2 regions of the Specibacter sp. NPDC078709 genome follow, and region 1 is predicted to be linked to the other one. Evidence: predicted binding sites of a transcription regulator. Region 1 holds the regulator's gene; the other holds the start of a gene.
What was found. The regulator Rex, encoded in region 1, represses fermentation and respiration genes when NADH is low (regulators of the CRP and FNR family bind a similar motif). The targets are predictions, from matches to a motif close to CTTGTGAANNNNTTCACAAG.

Region 1 (9,761 bases):
TGGCCGAGACCCGGCCTTTCTTATCCAACACCAGTGTGGTGGGCACTGCGGCCGGGGGCACATGCTTGGTCATGGCCAACAAGACGCCGCCGTCCTTGTCCGCAATGCTCGGGTAGCTCAGCTCAAAATTGCGCTCAAAAGCCTCTGCAGCGGCCTTGTCATCACGGACGTTGACGCCTATAAATTCCACACCCGAGGGCTTGAAATCCGTGTAGAGCGCCTGCAGATCACGCGCTTCAATGCGACAGGGGGCGCAGGCTGCGTACCAAAAATTGAGTACCGTAACGTGTCCGGGGAAATCTGCGGCATCCACAGAAGTGCCGTCGAAGAAGGTCCCGGTGAAGGTCACCGGTTCCTTCCTGTCGCCAGCACCATATTCGGTCACGGAGCCATCGCCGGCAATGTAGTTCTTGTTATCTCCCGCGTTGGCCTGCTGCGCCAACGGGTCCTCACTGGTACAGGCTGCCAGCACCGCAGTCAGTGCGGCACCGCCAACAACAAGGAGCGATCTACGGCTCATCGAAGAAGTCACGGAGCAGGTCTTTCAGTTAACAGGGAGGCCATTGGGCAGACGCGGAAATGGCATTATGTTCTACGCTACGTCGAATAGCTGATGATCAGCTGTGTGCCCTAGGCGCCGGGAGTGGTCGAGGCGCCGGGCAAAAGTGCCGCGGCGGGTTCGCTGTAGCTCACATCCACAATGTCATCGCCGTCAAACGTCAGCGATGTCAGAGAGGCCAGCGTGCATTCGCGGTTGCGGGGATCATGCCAGAGCCGCTTGCCTTCCGCGCTGCGCCGAGTGGACCAGATGGGCAGCTGGTGGCTGACCATGATGGCCTGTGCGCCATCGCCTCCAATCTCAAACGCACGACGCCGGGCATCACGTGCCGCTTCGAGCATGCGATCCGCTTGGGCTTGGTAGGCCTCACCCCAAGATGGCCTGAAGGGGTTCACGAAGTAGGGCCAGTGCTTAGGCTTGCGCAGCTCGGCCGGGCTCATGACCAAACCCTCGAAGTGATTTTCAGCCTCAATGATGCGAGGGTCGGTCACAATCTCCAGTCCCAGCGCCTCAGCCGTGGGCTGCGCTGTTTCTTGGGCACGGGTCAAAGGTGAGGCCACCAGATAAACCGGTGCGCCGCCGTCGTTCTTCAGGGCAGAAAAGTGCTCCGCCACCATCACCGCCATGGCGCGCCCGCGCTCTGAGAGGTGAAACTCGGGGAGCCGGCCGTAGAGGACGCCATCGGGGTTGAAAACCTCGCCGTGACGCAAAAGGTGCACTGTTACTCGGGACATTGCACCAGTTTCTCAAAGTTGTTGTTCAAGAGGTTAATCCGGCCAGGGAAAAGTTTTTTTGAAACACGGGAATATTAGATGCAAACGCATGCTTATGCTCTGTGAAGGTCAACCGCAGCGGCTGATCTGCTCTTGCTTCACCAACTATTTCAAGGAGTTCCACATGTCAGTAACCACCATCGAATCAACCGGTCTTGCCCAGGGCGTCTGGAACCTCGATCCCTCACACAGCACGGTTGGCTTCGTTGTCCGCCACGCAGGCATCTCCAAGGTTCGTGGCCAGTTCACCGCCATTGACGGCACACTGACCCTCGGCGACACCCTCGCCGAGTCCTCCGTGACCGCCACGATCCAGTCCGCCAGCTTCAGCTCAGGCGACGAAGGCCGCGACGGCCACGTCAAGAGCGCCGACTTCTTCGACGTCGAAACCTTCCCGACGCTGACCTTCGTTTCCTCCGCCGTCTCCGGCGATGCTGAGGACTTCGAGCTCACCGGCGAGCTGACCATCCGTGGCATCTCCAAGACCGTAACCTTCAAGGGCGAATACAACGGCGTTGCTGTTGACCCGTTCGGTGCAACCCGCGCAGGCTTCGAAGCCAAGACCGTCATCAGCCGCAAGGAGTTCGGTCTGACTTGGAACGCTGCCCTTGAAGCCGGTGGCGTCCTAGTCTCGGACAAGGTCACCATCACCTTGGATGTTGCTTTCGTCAAGTCTGCATAATTTTTCCAACACTGCTTCTGCAAGCCTGCTCTGAGTCTGCTCTAAGAAGCCACTAATGCCGGTCCGCTACCCCAGCGGATCGGCATTTTTGCGCCCACCAGAGGCTTAACACCGCACCCTTCGACGACGTGTGAGACGCCGAGTATGGCGCCGTGCATAGCGCCATATACAAGGCACGGTACAAAGGCTAGGGTCTAACTATGAGCACACCGAATGAGCTTCCAGGTCCCGAGCAGCAAGGCTCGCAACCACCTCCTTCCGGCTATGGTTCCCAGCCCAACCCCACCCCTCCCGTGACGCCAACACCTCCCACGGGTCAGGGCTATCAGGGAGGCCCCGCGCAGCCACCTCCCGGATACCAGCAACCCGGCACCCCGCCGCATCAGCCACCTCCCGGATACCAGCAACCCGGAGCTCCGCAATACCAGCCACCCGGCGCTCCGTCAGGTGACTTCAAGTTTGAAATGCCGCAAGATATGCCTCACTCCGTCCGGGAGGTGATGCCAGTGGGTGGATTCGCTGGCATCTTCAAGATGGACGGGCTGCCACAGATGTTGAAACTCAGCTACATCATGTGGCTGGCCGCGGCCGGCATCTGGGTCCTGACCACTTTGGTGTTGCTGCTGGGCTCACTCTTTGCCTTGGGTGCAGGGAACGACCCCTTTGGATTTGGGGCTGCGGTCCGAGCAGCTGGCGTAAAGGGAATCATCGTTTCCCTCATTTCCTTCGTGCTGATTGCCGCCATTGTCATATGTGCCATGAAACTCAAGGAAGGCATGCAGTGGGCCAGGATGGCACTTTCTGCCATCGCCTTCCTGACCATCGTCTTGATGTTCTTTGGCGGCGGGGGCGGCTTGCTAGCTGTTGTGGCAACGGTCCTGATGTGGCTGCCGGAATCCACCGCATGGCTCAATTCCCGCTCCGGAAACGCACTCCACTAGTTTCTTGGCAGTAGCTGCTCCGGCAGTAAGCGATTGGGCAGTAGGAGATTGGGTAGTAGGAGCGCAGAGAGAGGTCGCGTAGGGTTTAAGTAATACCCGCCGCGGCCTTTCTCCATGTCTGGCTGCAGTTGACTTGTCTGCCGGCCATCACCGGCACCCCTTGAGAGAGCAGTCGCCATGAGCACCCCCGGTGAAGAGCCGCACGAGCAAACCCCGAGAACCCCGGGAAGCTACGGTGAAATTGCACCTGGCGTCCCTCGCTACGGTCAGTACGCCCCAGCCGGGTGGGAACCGCCGCAGGAGATCAAGGACGCCCAAGCTCGGCTCACCTCCAACTCACCACTGGCACCGGCCTCGAAGTACCCGGGATTTCAGGGTGCCCAGGCAGGCCTAGGCTCTGACTCGGGCGCATCATTGGCACCACCAAACAAAGTCATTGTCGCCACCCGAATGATCATGGCCGCCGGGGTTCTCCAACTGCTTGGCTTGGTGGTTTGGGCCTTTGCCATGACCACGCCCACCGGACAGGAACTGATCCGTGCCGCCGTGGAGCAGTCCGTCGCAAACAATCCACAGGCACTTGCCGACGCCGGCGTGACCGAAGATCAGTTGTTCGCTTCAGCTGCGACCCTCTTGGCCGTCATGCAGGGAATCTGTGTGGTCCTGTATTTCTGGATCGCCGCCAAACTGCGGCGCGGGCGCACCTGGGCCCGAACCCTGGCGCTGATTCTAGCCATCATCTCGATTGCGTTGGTGCCTGACGGCGGCTCGTACACACTGTACTCAGGAGCCCGGATCATTCTGGGGTTGGTTGCGGTGCTCATTCTTTTCCGCTCCCCTGCCAAGGAGTTTTTCCTAGCTCACAAGGCTCGCTCGAAGCGCTGACACAGCGGTAGCTGACAGAGCCCGCACAGCTCAGGCGCCGGGCCTGTCCTCTTCCAGCCCTAATTCCTGGAGCCGTTGTGCGTGGTAGGCAAGGATTTGTAACTCGGTAGCCATATCCACTTTGCGCAGGTTCACATGGTCGGGAACAGCAAGGGGAATCGGGGCAAAGCTGAGAATGCTACGCACACCGGCGGCCACCACCCTGTCGCAGACTGATTGCGCCACGGCGGCCGGTAACGCCAACACCGCCATGTTGGCCCGGGTGGACTCGACAACTTTTTCGAGGTTTTCCACGTCGCTGACGCGTAGCCATCCGATTTCCGTGCCCACCACCAATTGGTCGGCATCCAATAGGGCCACTACATCGAAGCCGCGTGATTCAAACCCTGCATATCGCGCCAGCGCACGGCCCAAGTTTCCGGCCCCGACAATGGCTACACGCCATTCATGGGTCAGCCCCAAGGCTTGGGCAATTTTGCGACTCAAATTGGCTGCGTCATAACCAACGCCGCGGGTTCCATAAGAACCCAAATAGGACAGGTCTTTGCGAACATTGGCGGAGCCGACACCTGCAGATTCGGCTAGTTCTTCAGAAGAGACGCTGTCCGCGCCGTCGGCCAACAAGGCGTTGAGCGTACGTAGATAGAGAGTTAGTCTGGCCACGGTGGCAGGGGGAAGCTGTCTGGCCGGTTCTACTGCTTCTACTGCCGGCTCCTCCGCGGGTTGCGTTGGGATCAAAACACCACTCCACCTTCTCAAACTGAGGCCGCAGCGCACTGCTGAACACGTGTCTGCAAAGTCCGCGTCGGTCTTGATCAACTCTAAGACGTGGCAAGGTCAGAGCCAAAAAGCTGCGGGCAGGTTCGCTGTACGGGGAAATTTCGTCCCCGTACAGCGCAGCCTTTGCAGCCCAGCGGTCACTGGCCCGTCAGGGCCCGGCTAAGAATTGTTCCCAAACGGATGGGGTCAATGTGCCAGAAATCGCGCTGGATCCCGTTGACGAGCACTACTGGAACTTCCTCGCCGTAGAGCTCGGTCAGCTCGGGATGCTCATCGAGGCTGACCTCGGTCCACCGAAGCTGTAACTGGCCAGCTACGGTGGCCACCACCTCGCGAGCATTTTCGCAGAGGTGACAGCCTGAACGTGTCACGAGCTGCAGCAGTGGCACTTTGGGGGCGGCAAGCGAGTCAAGCGAGTCAGAGGGGTCATGTGCAACAGATTCCATGACTACAACGTTACTCAACTCCAGCCCCTACACAATGTAGGCACCTGCACAGCAAACACCTGCACACAGCCATGAGCCGCTCCACTGCTTGCCATTGAGCTGCCCAGAGCCGCCCACGGGCTGTCCCGGGCCTAAAAATGAAAGTTTCCCCACAGTTAACCACTACCACCGGTGGCGTGCAGTCACAGGGTGAAAGCATTGACTAGACTCGTTCCATGCCCGACGTGACTAGCAACAGTGCCGAGGCCCCCTCGACAGCTGTAGAGCATCACGGCGAGGCCGCCTTCTTCGATGTGGACAACACCCTCATGAAGGGTGCCAGCTTGTTCCACGTGGCCCGAAAAATGTATCAAAGGCGCGCTTTCACGCTGCACGATGTTGCAGGCTTCGCCTGGAAGCAGACCAAATTTATTCTGCGCGGCGAAAACATGAACGATGTCCATTCCGTTCAGGACTCGGCTCAAAAACTGGCTGCCGGCATCAGCACCGAATTTATCCGCCAGCTTGGCGAAGAGGTCTACGACGAGATGATCGTTTCCAAGATCTGGCCCGGTACCAAGGCCCTCACCCAAGAGCACCTGAAGTCAGGTCGCCAAGTGTGGCTGGTCACCGCCACACCGGTAGAAGTTGCCGGAGTCATTGCCTCCCGGCTGAACCTGACGGGAGCCTTGGGCACCGTAGCCGAGAGTCAAGACGGCATCTACACGGGGCACCTGGTGGGCGAGATTCTGCACGGGGCTGCCAAGGGTCGCGCCATTGAAGCTCTGGCCATAACCGAAGGTCTGGACCTGTCCCGTTGCTGGGCATACAGCGATTCTTACAACGACATTCCCTTGCTGACTGCGGTGGGCAACCCCGTCGCGATCAATCCGGATGCGAAACTGCGCAAGCACGCCCGGGATAACAACTGGCCGATCTACGATTACCGCTCCGGGCGCCGTGCGGCCACCCTAGGCCTCAAGGCAGCCACGGGCGCGGGAGTTGTCTACGGGCTCTGGAAGGGCATCTCCATGGTCCGCAAGCGCTAACCAGGCGGTGGCACACGGGTCCGCGTCCGGCGTCGAACAAGAAAAAAGCACCCTCCCACCACAAGGGTGAACGGGTGCTTTTTGCACAGAAAGAAGATTTACTTCTTATTGCGACGCTGGTGACGCGTCTTGCGAAGCTGCTTACGGTGCTTCTTCTTGGACATCCGCTTGCGGCGCTTCTTAACTACTGAACCCATGAAAGTTCCTCACAAACTGCATAGAACAACCTCGAACGAGGCCGTAAACGATTAGGTCGACCGATCTCAGGAATCGGTCAAAGCCGAAAATGGATCTTTCCTAGGGTACCGCCTTTACCCTGTCTGCGCCGAACCGGAGGGTCCTTGCGTCGTTGTGCGATCAACCACGGCATCCTTCAGGAAACTCTCGACGGCGTTTGCCGGGACCCGATATGACCTTCCGAAACGCACTGCTGGCAGCTCGCCGGCATGCACCATGCGGTAAATGGTCATCTTAGAAACACGCATGAGTTCGGCCACTTCTTGCACCGTCAAGAAGTGAACATCGGAGAAATTTTGCTCCTGCGTCATGGCTGCCTCAGTTTTCACGCGCTATCAAAAGGTGGCTGCTGGCGCCTGTACGCCTTCTGCCCGTAGCGCTAACTCTAGGGGCAGAAGGCGGCTTCGGGGAAGTCATGACCGCCGTATGAAGCCGGGCTTAGGCGGTTGCTGCACCATTGCGGCGGGTGCGTGAGGCGTCGGCCAGCTTGGCCAGGACGTCCGCTGTGATGTCCCAATCCATGCAGGCATCCGTGACGCTCTGGCCGTACACGAGTTCCGCAGTGCCCGCAGCAACGGCGTCCACGTTCAGGTTCTGGGCACCGCCCACCAAGAAGCTTTCGAGCATGACGCCGGCAATGGTGTGGGCGGAGGCATCGCCGGATTCGAGCTGGGCGCCGATTTCAAGGGCGACCTCTGCTTGGCGGTGATGACTCTTGCCCGAGTTGGCGTGGCTGGCGTCGACGATCAGTCGCGGGTTGACTCCTGAACCGGCGGCTTGTTCCGAGGCCACGGCCACATCGGCAGCCTTGTAGTTGGGGCCCTTGCGTCCGCCGCGCAGGATCACGTGGGTATCCTGATTGCCGGCCGTGCTGACCAGGGAGGCGCGGCCATTTGAGTCAATGCCGAGGAACGACTGCGCCGCACTGGCCGCATTGCAGGCATCCAGGGCAACTTGCAGATCGCCGTCGGTACCGTTCTTGAAACCAATGGGCATGGACAGACCGGAGCTGAGCTGGCGGTGGATCTGGCTTTCGGTGGTTCTGGCTCCAATGGCGCCCCAGGAAATCAGGTCTGCCGTGTACTGCGGGCTGATCGGTTCCAGGAATTCGGTGCCCGTGGGCAGGCCCAGCGCGGCCACGTTCAGCAGGAATTCGCGCGCCATTTCCAGGCCGGTCGCGACATCATGGCTGCCGTCGAGAGTGGGATCGTTGATCAGACCCTTCCAGCCCACCGTGGTGCGCGGCTTTTCGAAGTAGGCACGCATCACGATCAACAGGTCTTCTTCGTGGGCCTTGGCAGTTTCAGCCAGCAGTGCGGCGTATTCCAGTCCAGCCTTGGTGTCGTGGATGGAGCAGGGACCCACCACCACCAGGAGCCTGTCATCGACGCCATCCATGATGGCGCGGACCTGGTCACGGCCACGTTCGACGACGTTAGAAGTGTGCGCGTCCAGCGGCAGCTTTTCTGCCAGTTGGGCAGGTGACGGCAGTTCGGTGAACTGGCTGACGCGCAGATTTGCTGTGGTGGCTGCGTTTGTTGCGGGGGCTGCGGTGGCTGCGGTGATGCTCATGGGGAAAGTTTCCTTTTGCGTGGCTGGCAGCGAGCCCCTTTTCAGAAACCCGCCTGGAAATGGCGAAGGACAGAGAAAAGATTCTCTGTCCTGTTGGCTCTGAAGGTGATTGGATGCGTGTCAGTTAGACGCGGGCCCCTCCAGAGCCAACGAAAAATACGCATACCAACGGTTTGTCATGTCCACACCATACGTCGATACTTATGCGGCCAGCAAATCGGCCACGTAATGCAGTTGCCTAACCCACTGGTGCTCCTGACCGCCTTCATGGTTATTGAAGCGGTAGTATTCAATGCTTTTGGCAGGCTGGAGCGCAGCTTGGCGGCCATAGGCGTTAAAGGAGCCGTAGACGGTCGATGGCGGGCAGACATCGTCCAGACCTGCACAGGAATACAGGGCTGGGGCGGTGCAGCGGCTGGCGAGGTGCACGCCGTCGTAGTAGTTCAGTACCTCCAAGCTGCTCTCGTAAGAGGTGCGGTGACGCTTGAGGAAGCTAGCAATTTCCGGATATGGACCACGGACTGCGAGATCGATCGAGCGGGAGAAGTCCTGCAAGAACGGTACATCGGGCATGACGCCGATGACGCCGTCGAGCCTGCCCGCAGCCAGGCCTGCCGCTGCGATTGCGAGCCCGCCACCTTGGCTGATGCCGGTGACAATGACTTTGTTTTCATCGATCTCGGCGTGCGACTGTGCTGCTTCGATGGCGCGGAAGGAGTCAACGTAGGCGCGGCGATAGTAGTAGTCCTCCCGGTTGCTGATGCCTCGGGTCATGAGGCCTGGGTGGGCCACTCCACCGGCGGACGGGTGCGGGTCAGAGGTTTCCCCCAGCAGTCCGCCGTAGCCCTGCCCACGGGTGTCCATAATGAAGTGCGCGTAGCCGGCCTGCGCCCAGGCGGTGTCCTGCTGGACCAGCCCGCGGCCGCCGGAATAGCCGATGTACTGGACCACCACTGGCAAGTTTTCACCGGGAATGCGGTGCGCCGGAAGGTGCAACCAACCCTTGATGGTATCCCCGCCAAACCCGGCGAAACTTACGTCATAACTGTCGATGAGCGGCAGCAAGTTCTCCACGGGTTCAAAGCTGGCGGCGAGCTCAAATTCGCGCGCCTCGGCAATGCTCGCATCCCAGAAGGCGTCAAAGTCTTCCGGCACGGTGGCAGTGGATTCGTGACGTTCCAGTTGCCCCAACGGCAGGTCGAACAGCGGCATGGACAGGCTCCGTTTCAGTCGGTTTCCGACGCCTGGGCCGGACAGTGCTTACTGAAGACATCCTATGTCCTACTTGAGCGAACGTGACGTTATTCCACTTGCTTTGCAGCAGAACTCAAATTCGCCGCGAGGTGGGCCCACGATCCCGAGGGCCCCAATGTCTAGACGCGCCGGAGGCTGGACATTGGGCGGGATTGGGGACTACCGCAGCGGGTTGAAATGCCGCATGGTCGCTGGCCGCGTTCCACCCGTCAGTTCTGCAGCGACCATCTTGCCCGTGAGAGGACCCAGAGCGATCCCCCACATGCCGTGGCCGCCAGCGACGTGCACGCGCGGGGATCGTGTTGCCCCCACCAGCGGGAAACCGTCGGTGGTGCAGGGCCTGGAACCAACCCACTCCTCGGAGCGGTCCTCCCAGTTAATGCCGGTGAACATGGGTGAGGCCGCTTCTACGATGGCCTTGATGCGCCTTGGGTCCAGAGGTGCGTCGGCATCCCTGAACTCCATCATGCCGGCCACCCGGAACCTGTCACCCAGTGGGGTGCAGGCCACCCGCTGAGCGGGGAAGTAGATAGGGTGACTGGGCATGGATTCCGGGACCACTGTGAAGCTGTAGCCGCGACCGGCCTGAACCACTCGCTTGACA
Region 2 (9,761 bases), on a different contig from region 1:
CGCCGAACCGTTCCCCATCTCCATCGATGTATCCCAGATCCAACAGCTGGCAGAAAACCCGGACGTGATCGCCCGCTCTCAGCAGATCCGCGAAGACCTGGGCAACCCCAAAACCGTTCTCCTCGGCGTGGACCGGCTCGATTACACCAAGGGCATCACGCACCGTCTCAAGGCCTACGGCGAATTGCTCGACGACGGCGCTGTCCAGGTCGAAGACGCAGCCCTCATCCAAGTGGCCAGCCCCAGCCGCGAGCGCGTGGAAACCTACAAGCAATTGCGCGAAGATGTTGAAGGCATGGTGGGCCGTATCAACGGCCAGCACGACACCATTCAAAACACGGCTATCCGCTATCTGCACCACAGCTACCCTGTGGAGGAAATGGTGGCCCTGTACCTCGCCGCCGATGTCATGCTCGTCACCGCCCTGCGCGATGGCATGAACCTGGTCGCCAAGGAATATGTTGCGGCCCGCGGCGACAACTCCGGCGCCCTGGTCCTGAGCGAGTTCACCGGTGCCGCCGATCAGCTCAAGCAGGCCCTGCTGATCAACCCCCACGACATCGACGGCCTCAAGGCCGCCATTGTGCGCGCCGTCAACCTGCCCAAGGCCGAATCCAGCCGCCGCATGCGTGCCATGCGCCGGCAAATTCTCGCCCACGACGTCCAACGCTGGAGCGAGGACTTCCTCAACACCCTGGCGCAAAAGGCGGTCCGCGATGACAGCTGACGTCTCGGCTGCTCTCCGCACCGCCCTCACCGCGCTGGCCCGCACACCCCACCTACTGCTGGCCCTGGACTTCGACGGCACCATGGCACCGCTGGTGGACCATGCCGCCGATTCCCGCCCACTCCCCCGCTCGGCCGCAGCCTTGGCCGCCTTCGCCCAACTCCCACGCACGACGACGGCCCTCGTCTCCGGGCGGGCCCTGGCCAGTTTGCGGACTGTCGCCACTCCCCCGGAACCGACACTTTTGGTGGGCAGCCACGGTGCCGAAACGTGGCTGGGACCAGATTCCCCAGCTCTGGCGCTCACAACGGAACAGGCAGCCGCGCTGGAACTGGCCCGCGCCGCCGTCACCGAAGCCACCACCCTCTTTAAGGGGACGGTGCTGGAGGACAAACCAGCCGGCGTCGTGCTTCACTACCGGCTGGCCAAAGAACAGGACGCACTGGCCGCCGTCGAACTTGTCATTCAAGAGCTCAACGCACATCCGGCCCTGCACCTGAGCACGGGAAAGATGGTGCTGGAAATTTCCGCTATCAAGTCCAACAAGGGACAAAGCCTCACTATGCTGCGCGAGCTCACCGGCGCCACGGCCACGCTCTTTGCCGGGGACGATGTCACCGACGAACACGCCTTTGAGGTGCTGCGCCCCGGCGACCTCGGCATCAAGGTGGGGCCGGGCACCACGGCCGCCGAATTCCGCATCGGCGGCCCGGATGAGCTCCCGGACGTGCTGGAACTGCTGCTGGCGGCCCGCACCAGGCACTTCAACCCGTAATGTGATCTCGCCCATGCCGGAAATGTGTCATACTTCATAAGTCAGACTGTTTCGCCGCCCAGGTGGCGTGCGGTCTGCTGTTACACCAACCATTCACAACGGATCGTTCGGCACGTACCTGCCGATGAAGGGACTTATTACTGTGGCTACAGTAACTTTTGACAACGCGACACGCATTTACCCGGGCACCACCAAGCCCGCTGTTGACAAGCTCAACATTGACATCGCCGATGGCGAATTCCTCGTTCTGGTTGGACCTTCCGGTTGCGGTAAGTCCACCTCCCTACGCATGCTCGCCGGCCTGGAAGATGTCAACGCCGGCCGCATCCTCATCGGCGACCGCGACGTCACAGACGTTCCGCCGAAGGACCGCGACATCGCCATGGTCTTCCAGAACTACGCGCTGTACCCGCACATGTCAGTCGCTGACAACATGGGCTTCGCCCTGAAGATCGCTGGCGTTTCCAAGGAAGAGCGTGCCAAGCGCGTCAAGGAAGCCGCAAAGCTCCTGGACCTCGAGGCATACCTTGACCGCAAGCCGAAGGCACTCTCCGGTGGTCAGCGTCAGCGTGTTGCCATGGGTCGCGCCATTGTGCGTAACCCGCAGGTATTCCTCATGGATGAGCCCCTCTCCAACTTGGATGCCAAGCTGCGTGTTCAGACTCGTACGCAGATCGCTTCCTTGACCCGCCGTCTGGGCGTCACCACCGTTTACGTGACGCACGACCAGGTTGAGGCCATGACCATGGGTGACCGCGTTGCAGTCCTCAAGGACGGCCTGCTGATGCAGGTTGACACCCCGCGTAACCTCTACGATGCCCCGCAGAACGTGTTCGTTGCCGGCTTCATTGGCTCCCCCGCCATGAACCTGCTGGAACTGCCCGTTGTTGATGGCGGCGTGAAGTTCGGTGGAGCCATCTACCCCGTGCCTTCCGCCGTGCTCGGCGAAGCCGCCGGCAACACGGTCACCGTGGGTGTCCGTCCCGAAGACCTCGAGGTTGTTGGCGCCGGCGAAGGCCTGGCAGTAGAAGCCGACGTCGTTGAAGAACTCGGTGCCGACGCTTACGTGTACGGCCACGCCATCATCGACGGCGCAGAGCGCGACATGGTTGTTCGTGTCGACGGTCGCCGCCCACCGATGAAGGGCGACACCATCCACGTCCGCCCGCAGGTTGGCCACGTGCACCTCTTCGATGCCACCTCCGGCGCCCGCTTGGGCGACAAGGCCATCTCGCGCGACTAACGTCGCCGCTGGTCAATCGCTGACTGACACCTGATTGAGGCGCGGTTGCCTGTTGGATTTCCAGCAGGCAACCGCGCCTCACCTTTTAAGAGAGAATTTGAACCATGACTGAACAACCAGGCGCCAAGTGGAACCACGAGCCCACCGACTTTGACCAGCGTGGCAAGCTGCCCCGGCAAAGTGCGCCACCGGCACCGGTGCTGGGGTCGCTGAACATCACTGCAGCCAGTGCCGACCCCGGTCTGCTGGACCTGCCGTGGCACATCCGGCTGGAGGAGTGGCCGGCCGAAAACCTAGCTGCCCTCCCCCGCGGTATCTCCCGGCACGTGGTCCGCTTTGCGCACCTCGACGGTTCGGTCATTGCCATCAAGGAAACCTCCGAACATGTGGCCCGCCACGAATACCACATGCTGCGCAAGCTGGCCCGGTTAGATGTGCCCTGTGTGGAACCGGTCGCCGTCATCAGCGGCCGCACCACCCCTAGCGGCGCACCGCTGGACCCGGTGCTGGTCACCCGGCATCTGAAGTTCTCGCTGCCGTACCGCGCCCTGTTCTCACAGAAGCTGCGCCGCGACACCCTGACCCGCCTCATTGACGCTCAAGCACTACTGCTGGTGCGCCTGCACTTGGTGGGCTTCTACTGGGGCGATGTCTCCCTCTCCAACACTCTCTTCCGCCGTGATGCCGGCGCCTTCGCCGCTTACCTAGTGGATGCCGAGACCGGCGAGCTCTACCCGGATCTATCCACGGGCCAGCGCGAATACGATCTCGAAATTGCCCGCGTCAACATTGCCGGCGAACTCATGGATCTGCTCGAGGGCGGGCTCATTGAAGAGAAGGTGGATCCTGTCGCCACGAGCGAGCTCATCATGGAAAGCTACCGCCGCCTGTGGGCGGAGCTGACCGAAAAGGAATCGTTCGAACTCGAGGACCGTTGGCGTGTGGGCGCCCGCATCCGTCGCCTGAACGAGCTCGGCTTCGACGTCGAGGAATACGCCATCAAGACCACCCCCGACGGCGCCACTATTCAGCTCCAGCCCAAGGTGGTCGACGCCGGCCACCACCAGCGCCGTCTGCTCCGCCTGACCGGCATTGACGCCCAAGAGAACCAGGCCCGTCGCCTGCTCAACGATATGGACTCCTTCCGCAACGACATGGATCCCATCAAGGATGAGGAGATCAGCGCGCACGAATGGGTCAGCTCCATCTTTGAGCCCATTGTCCGCTCCATCCCGCGTGAGCTTGGCGGCAAGTTGGAACCGGCCGAGGTGGTGCATGAGGTCTTGGAGCACCGCTGGTACAAGTCCAAGGACGAGGAACGCAACGTGCCGCTGGCCGAGGCTGTGCAGTCGTATGTGGACAATATTCTGCGCTTCCGCCGCGACGAAGACGCCATCATGCTCAGCACCGACACGGCAACCATCAAAATGCTAGAAGGCGGAGTCCTCCCCGACGCCGAGTTCGAAGACTAACCCCACAACGGACGCTATCGCAGCAATGGTCACTTTTTTCACGACGCTATCGCAGCCCGAAAAGCTGACCATTGCTGCGATAGCGTCGGCGCAAAAGTAGCCACTGCTGCACTAGCGTCAAGGGGTGGAGCGGCTAGGGGTGCCCGGGGATGGCCTTGCCGGGGTTCAGGATTCCTTGCGGGTCGAACAGCGCCTTGATGTTCCGTTGCAGTTCCAGCACCTCAGCAGCCTGCTCCAACGGCAGCCAGCGCAGCTTGTACTGGCCCACCCCGTGTTCGCCCGTGATGGTCCCACCGAGCTCGAGCGCCTTGTCAATGGATTCATCCAGCGCAGCATTCAACGCCGCAATGCCGGCCGGCTCAAACCCAGGCACGGAGAACGTGGGGTGCAGATTGCCATCGCCGGCGTGCGCAATGACGTGCAGATTCACTCCATGCCGCCGCGCCATCTCCTCCAGCGCCGTAATGTAATGCACCAGCTGCGAGCGCGGCACGGCCACATCCTCACCCACCCGGTTCTCGGCGTCCACATCCAGCCCGCGATTGTTGCGCCGCAACTCCACCAGACGCGCCGCCTGCTCCGGGTCTTCCCGGTTGACGCTGCCACCCGCCTTTTCAAGTTCGACGGCGGCAATTGCCTCTTCCGCTTCTGCCGCCAGGCCGTCGAACTGGATCAGCAACAAGGCCGTCCCCCGCGACGAGAGATTGCTGCCGTTGCGGACGTCCAGCTCCTGCAGCGACGGCCCGTCCAACAGTTCCAGAATGCACGGCTGCACACGAGCCGCACCCAGAGCCAGAACACCGGCAGCAGCCTGCTGCACAGAAGGGAAGAACACAGCCAGGGTCCGCACAATAGTCGGCAGATACCGCAGCCGCACCGTGGCCCCGACGACGATCCCCAACGTTCCCTCGGAACCAACAAACAAACTGGTCAGATCGTACCCAGCAACGCCCTTGAATGTCCGGTGCCCTGTACGGATTAAGGATCCGTCAGCCAGCACCACATCCAGGGCCAATACGGCATCGCGCGTGACGCCGTATTTGGCGCAGCGCAACCCTCCGGCGTTCGTAGCAATGTTCCCGCCAATGGTGGAAATCTTGAAGCTGGCCGGATCCGGCGCAAACATCAACCCATGCACGGCCACGGCGTCGTTGAGGTCGCCGTTGATGACGCCCGGTTCTACCCGGGCAACTTCGTCCTGCGGGTTGATCTCAAGGATTTGGTTCATGCGAGTTAAATTGATTACCACGCACCCGGCCGTGGCATGAGCCCCGCCCGACACCCCGGTCCCCGCCCCGCGCGTCACCAACGGGACGCCGAATGCAGCAGCTGCCCGCACCACGGCCTGTACCTGGGCAACACTCTCAGCCCACACCACAGCTAGCGGTTGCTGATAATCGGTCACGGGCCCCTGATCGATCGCGAACGTCTGCAGATCAGCAGCGGCCACACTGATTTGACCTGCCCGCAGCTCCCGCCTCAATAGCGCCGCAAACCCCACAGGCAACCCAAACTTCTGTATAGCCATGCCCCACAGACCTCTCTTAGACGCTGTTTTTAGTCTAGGAGATCGGCACCAATCTGCCACACGCGGGTACCGCGGCATCAGGAGAGTTCCTCCACAGGGCATGCCACACCAACCACCACCCACACTGCTACAGCTGCCCCTGTTAATGCCCTGGATTCCGGGCCTAGAGTTCAGCTATGGACAGCACCGGCAGCACACCTGATGAACCTCCTACCGATTCAACGGTAGGAGAGAGCATTGAACGCCTCAATCAACTAACCAGCCTCGCCCGTACTTCAATTCCAGCAACCGCCAATTCCGATTCTCATCACATCATGGCAGCTGTGCAGCTGGTGGCACGCGAGTTCTTTTCCGAAGTCTCCAGATTGGAACCTCGCACCCTCTCAACAAGGGAGCTCCTACTTCTCCTTCAGGCGCTAGACAATCTCGGGCGATACCTGCACCTTCTGAGCTTGCAATTCTCGGAAGAACTTTTCCATCGCATCTGTACGAAGGACCTAAACCAGGATTCCCTGGGTCCGGCCATGCATTTGCTGGCTGACACACTGCAACTTGGCGTCGCTGAGACCGGGTTCTTGACCAAATTGGCAGGCGCATCAGGCGCCGAAAGCGCAACAGGCGCGGCGGGCACCCCGGCAGCCCCAACTGCCAGGGGCCCAACCCTCAGGCCTCGGGCACCTTAACTCCGGCCAGCCGCCACACAAACGCGCCCGGCCCATCGAGCTGCAGCTTCTCTTCGCTAGCACCGAACTCTGCCGTGGCGAACGCCGGTGCCAACGCCAGAGCCTGCGCATCCGCAGCGGAGAGCCCCAGCTCAGACACCGGGAACAGTGCCGGCGCGCGCGTCGCCACCACCAGCAACGACTCCTCCGGCGATTCGCGCACAAAGGCCAGCACATCGCGGTCGGCCATCAGCCACCGCATTCCGCCGTCAGCCACCGCGGGGCTGGTGTGCCGAAGCTCGGTCAGCGCGGCATAGGCAGAACGCAGATCGGTGACCACACGTTCTGGCTCGTCCCACGGGATAGGCGTGCGTGAATCCTCACCATTCCACCCTTCCAGACCAAACTCATCACCGGCAAAAATCACCGCGATCCCCGGCACCAGCATGGACAGCGCGGCAGCTACCAGCGGCCCACCCGGGATCATGACGCTCGCCGCCCGGGCCGTGTCATGCGTGTTCAGCGCGTTCATGGTCGCCTTGCGAACTGGCCACGAGAATGCGCTGGAAAGATCCTTATGCGTTTCAAGCACGACGTCGGCCGCCACCTTGGGCGGGCCGGCCATCGGTGCACCGAAAAAGTCCACGCGCGCGGCCGGGTTGCCCAACCACTGCCACAGGGGACGGGTGAAGTTGGAGTACGTCATGGCGCCTTGCCAGCCGAAACCGTCCACATCGGCGCCAGCATCCGAGGTTTCCTCACCGAGAAGCAGCGCGTTGGGGTTGATCTCCAGGATGCGGTCCTGAATGAGCGCGGCAACTTCTTTGTTGATGTTCTGGGCACCCAAGCGGCCGGTCATATTGCCCACGTCGATACGCCAGCCGTCCAAGTTAAACGGCGGCTTGAGCCAGTGCGCCACCACGGAATCTTCGCCGGTGACGAAGGCCTCACGCAGAGCCTCAGAGGCCCAATTGAGCTTGGGCAGCGATGGCACACCCCACCAGGATTCGTACCCGGTACGGTCCTCGTTGAAGTAATAGAAGCCAGCTTCCACACTGTTCGGGTCAGCCTGGGCGCGCTTGAACCATTCGTGGGCATCGCCGGTATGGTTGGAGGTCAGATCGCCCATGACCTTCATGCCGCGGGCGTGCGCCGCCTCGACCAAGCGGATGAGGGCCACATCCCCGCCGAGCAAGGGATCCACCGACATAAACGTTGAGGCGTCGTAGCGGTGGTTGGAGCGCCCAGGGAAGAACGGTGTCAAGTAGACGATGTCCGCACCCAATGCCGCCAGCTCATCAAGCTTTTCGGTCACACCATCAAGGTCGCCACCATAGAACTGCCGGGCCACATCCGGGCCGCTACCTTGCACAGGCGTATCCCACTCGCAGGCCACGCCCCACTCCGGGGTGGGCCGAGCGTCAGCCGCAGCGGACCGGGCAAAGCGGTCCGGAAACACCTGATACATGACGGCATCGTGTGACCACGCCGGCGCAGCCTTGGCCGCGGTCACACGAAAGTCGTTGTAATCGGAGGTGTCCCGATTGTGCAGGCCCGCATTGTTCAAATACGCATAGCTGGGGCCGTCGTCCGCGCTGCCGGCCGTCTCAATGACAAAGCGGTACAGGGCCACCGGGTTCACCTGCAGCATGCTGGCCTCCCACCACACCCAGCCGTCAGACTCCCCCAGCACGGTGGCTTCGTCGTAACGCGGCTCGGCGTCCTGCACGCTACGCACCCACACACGCGAGGCACTCCCCCAAACTTGAGGAACACGCAACCGCAGGGTCACACGTTTGCCCAGTTCCGGCGTCGAACTTCCCACATACAGAGCCGAACCATCGTGGTGCGGTTGATTGCCTGCCATGTTTACCCCTTTACTCCACCTTGAACCAAACCACTCACAATGTACCGCTGCAGGAACAAGAACAGCGCCATGACAGGCACTGCGGCCAGAACGGCGCCCGCGGAGAAGATGCCCCAGTTCTTAGATCGGGTGTCTGCCACGAAGGAATAGAGGCCCACGGCCAGCGTCTGGGAGTCGGGATCCGTCAGCACCACCGAGGCGATCACGAACTCGCTGGAGATGCTGATGAACGACAGCAGCGCCACGACGGCCAAGATGGGGGTGACCAGGCGCAAGATGATGCCGAAAAAGATCTGCACGTGGGAGGCGCCGTCGATCTTGGCGGCCTCATCGAGCTCCTGCGGGATCGTGTTGAAGAAGCCGTACATGAGGTACGTGTTCACGCCCAGCGCGCCGCCAAGGTAGACCATGATCAGACCCAGCTGGCTGCCCAGACCTAGCGACGGGATGACATCGGAGATGCCGCTGAGCAACAAGAAAATTGCGACGACGGCCAATAGTTGGGGGAACATCTGCAGCAGGAGCAACGAAAGTAGGCCCATGCGGCGGCCTTTGAAGCGCATACGGGAGAAGGCGTAGGCGGCCATGGCGCCCAAGAACACGGTGGCAGCGGAGGTCACTACACCAATGACCAGGGTGTTGATGAACCAGCGGCCGAACGGGCGGGCCGGATCGTTAAACAAGTTGATGAAGTTGACGAAGTCGATCTTCGTAAACAGGCCCTTGGTGCCGGCCAGCGTGCCATTGGAATTCAAAGCTGCCGAGAGGACGTAGAGCAGCGGGAAGATGGCGAAGAGGGTGACCACTACGCCCACCAAGTGGCGCCAGCCCTTGTCCTTGAACCAGACACCGAAGGGGCGGCGCTTGGCGGCAAGGAGCTCGGGGGCGGTCTCTGGTGTGGGCCGAACAGGAACGGTGGTGGTGCTCATCGGTTCACTTCCTCAAGTGCTTTGGTCTGCTTGAAGCTCACGGCGGAAACGGTGGCGACAATGATGAAGATGACAATGGCCAAGGCGCTGGCCAAGCCGTAATCGCGGCCCGTTCCCTGCCCGAACGCCACCTTGTACACGAGGGTGATCAGGATGTCCGTGGAGCCGATGTCGCGGCTGGTGTCCTCGAAGCGAGGCCCGCCGCCGGTCAGCATATAGATGACGTTGAAGTTGTTGAAGTTGAACGCGAAGGAGGCAATCAGCAACGGGGCAATCGAGACCAGCAGGAGCGGCAACTTGATGGAACGGAACACGCGCCACGCTCCGGCGCCGTCCATGCGGGCCGCCTCATCCAGCTCGGCGGGCAGCGATTGCAGGGCGCCAGTGCAGACCAGGAACATGTACGGGAAACCGAGCCAGAGGTTCACCACCAGGACGCTGATCTTCGCCAGAATTGGATCCGTGAGCCAGCCGATCTCTGCCCCGCCTAGCAACGTTTGGTTCAGCCAGCCGAATTGCGGATTGAGAATACCGGACCACACCAGGCCTGAAAGGAAC

Region 2: ugpC (sn-glycerol-3-phosphate ABC transporter ATP-binding protein UgpC) is a predicted target of Rex. The motif match lies at 1,524-1,543, and genes of this name have one in related genera.

Annotation. Positions count from the first base shown of each region.
Region 1 covers NZ_JBFBLU010000005.1:222,882-232,642, forward strand. The annotation lists gene AB0P14_RS11505 (TlpA disulfide reductase family protein) at 1-520, opposite strand, end outside; gene AB0P14_RS11510 (histidine phosphatase family protein) at 631-1,293, opposite strand; gene AB0P14_RS11515 (YceI family protein) at 1,457-2,014, shown strand; gene AB0P14_RS11520 (hypothetical protein) at 2,215-2,955, shown strand; gene AB0P14_RS11525 (hypothetical protein) at 3,133-3,840, shown strand; gene AB0P14_RS11530 (redox-sensing transcriptional repressor Rex) at 3,871-4,578, opposite strand; gene AB0P14_RS11535 (glutaredoxin family protein) at 4,758-5,066, opposite strand; gene AB0P14_RS11540 (HAD-IB family hydrolase) at 5,282-6,094, shown strand; gene AB0P14_RS11545 (AURKAIP1/COX24 domain-containing protein) at 6,193-6,291, opposite strand; gene AB0P14_RS11550 (helix-turn-helix domain-containing protein) at 6,406-6,642, opposite strand; gene AB0P14_RS11555 (3-deoxy-7-phosphoheptulonate synthase) at 6,770-7,903, opposite strand; gene AB0P14_RS11560 (acetylxylan esterase) at 8,105-9,115, opposite strand; gene AB0P14_RS11565 (FAD-dependent oxidoreductase) at 9,317-9,761, opposite strand, start outside.
Region 2 covers NZ_JBFBLU010000001.1:934,020-943,780, forward strand. The annotation lists gene AB0P14_RS04050 (trehalose-6-phosphate synthase) at 1-727, shown strand, start outside; gene otsB (trehalose-phosphatase) at 717-1,502, shown strand; gene ugpC (sn-glycerol-3-phosphate ABC transporter ATP-binding protein UgpC) at 1,645-2,745, shown strand; gene AB0P14_RS04065 (DUF4032 domain-containing protein) at 2,850-4,217, shown strand; gene AB0P14_RS04070 (FAD-linked oxidase C-terminal domain-containing protein) at 4,351-5,745, opposite strand; gene AB0P14_RS04075 (glycoside hydrolase family 13 protein) at 6,409-8,274, opposite strand; gene AB0P14_RS04080 (sugar ABC transporter permease) at 8,277-9,203, opposite strand; gene AB0P14_RS04085 (ABC transporter permease subunit) at 9,200-9,761, opposite strand, start outside.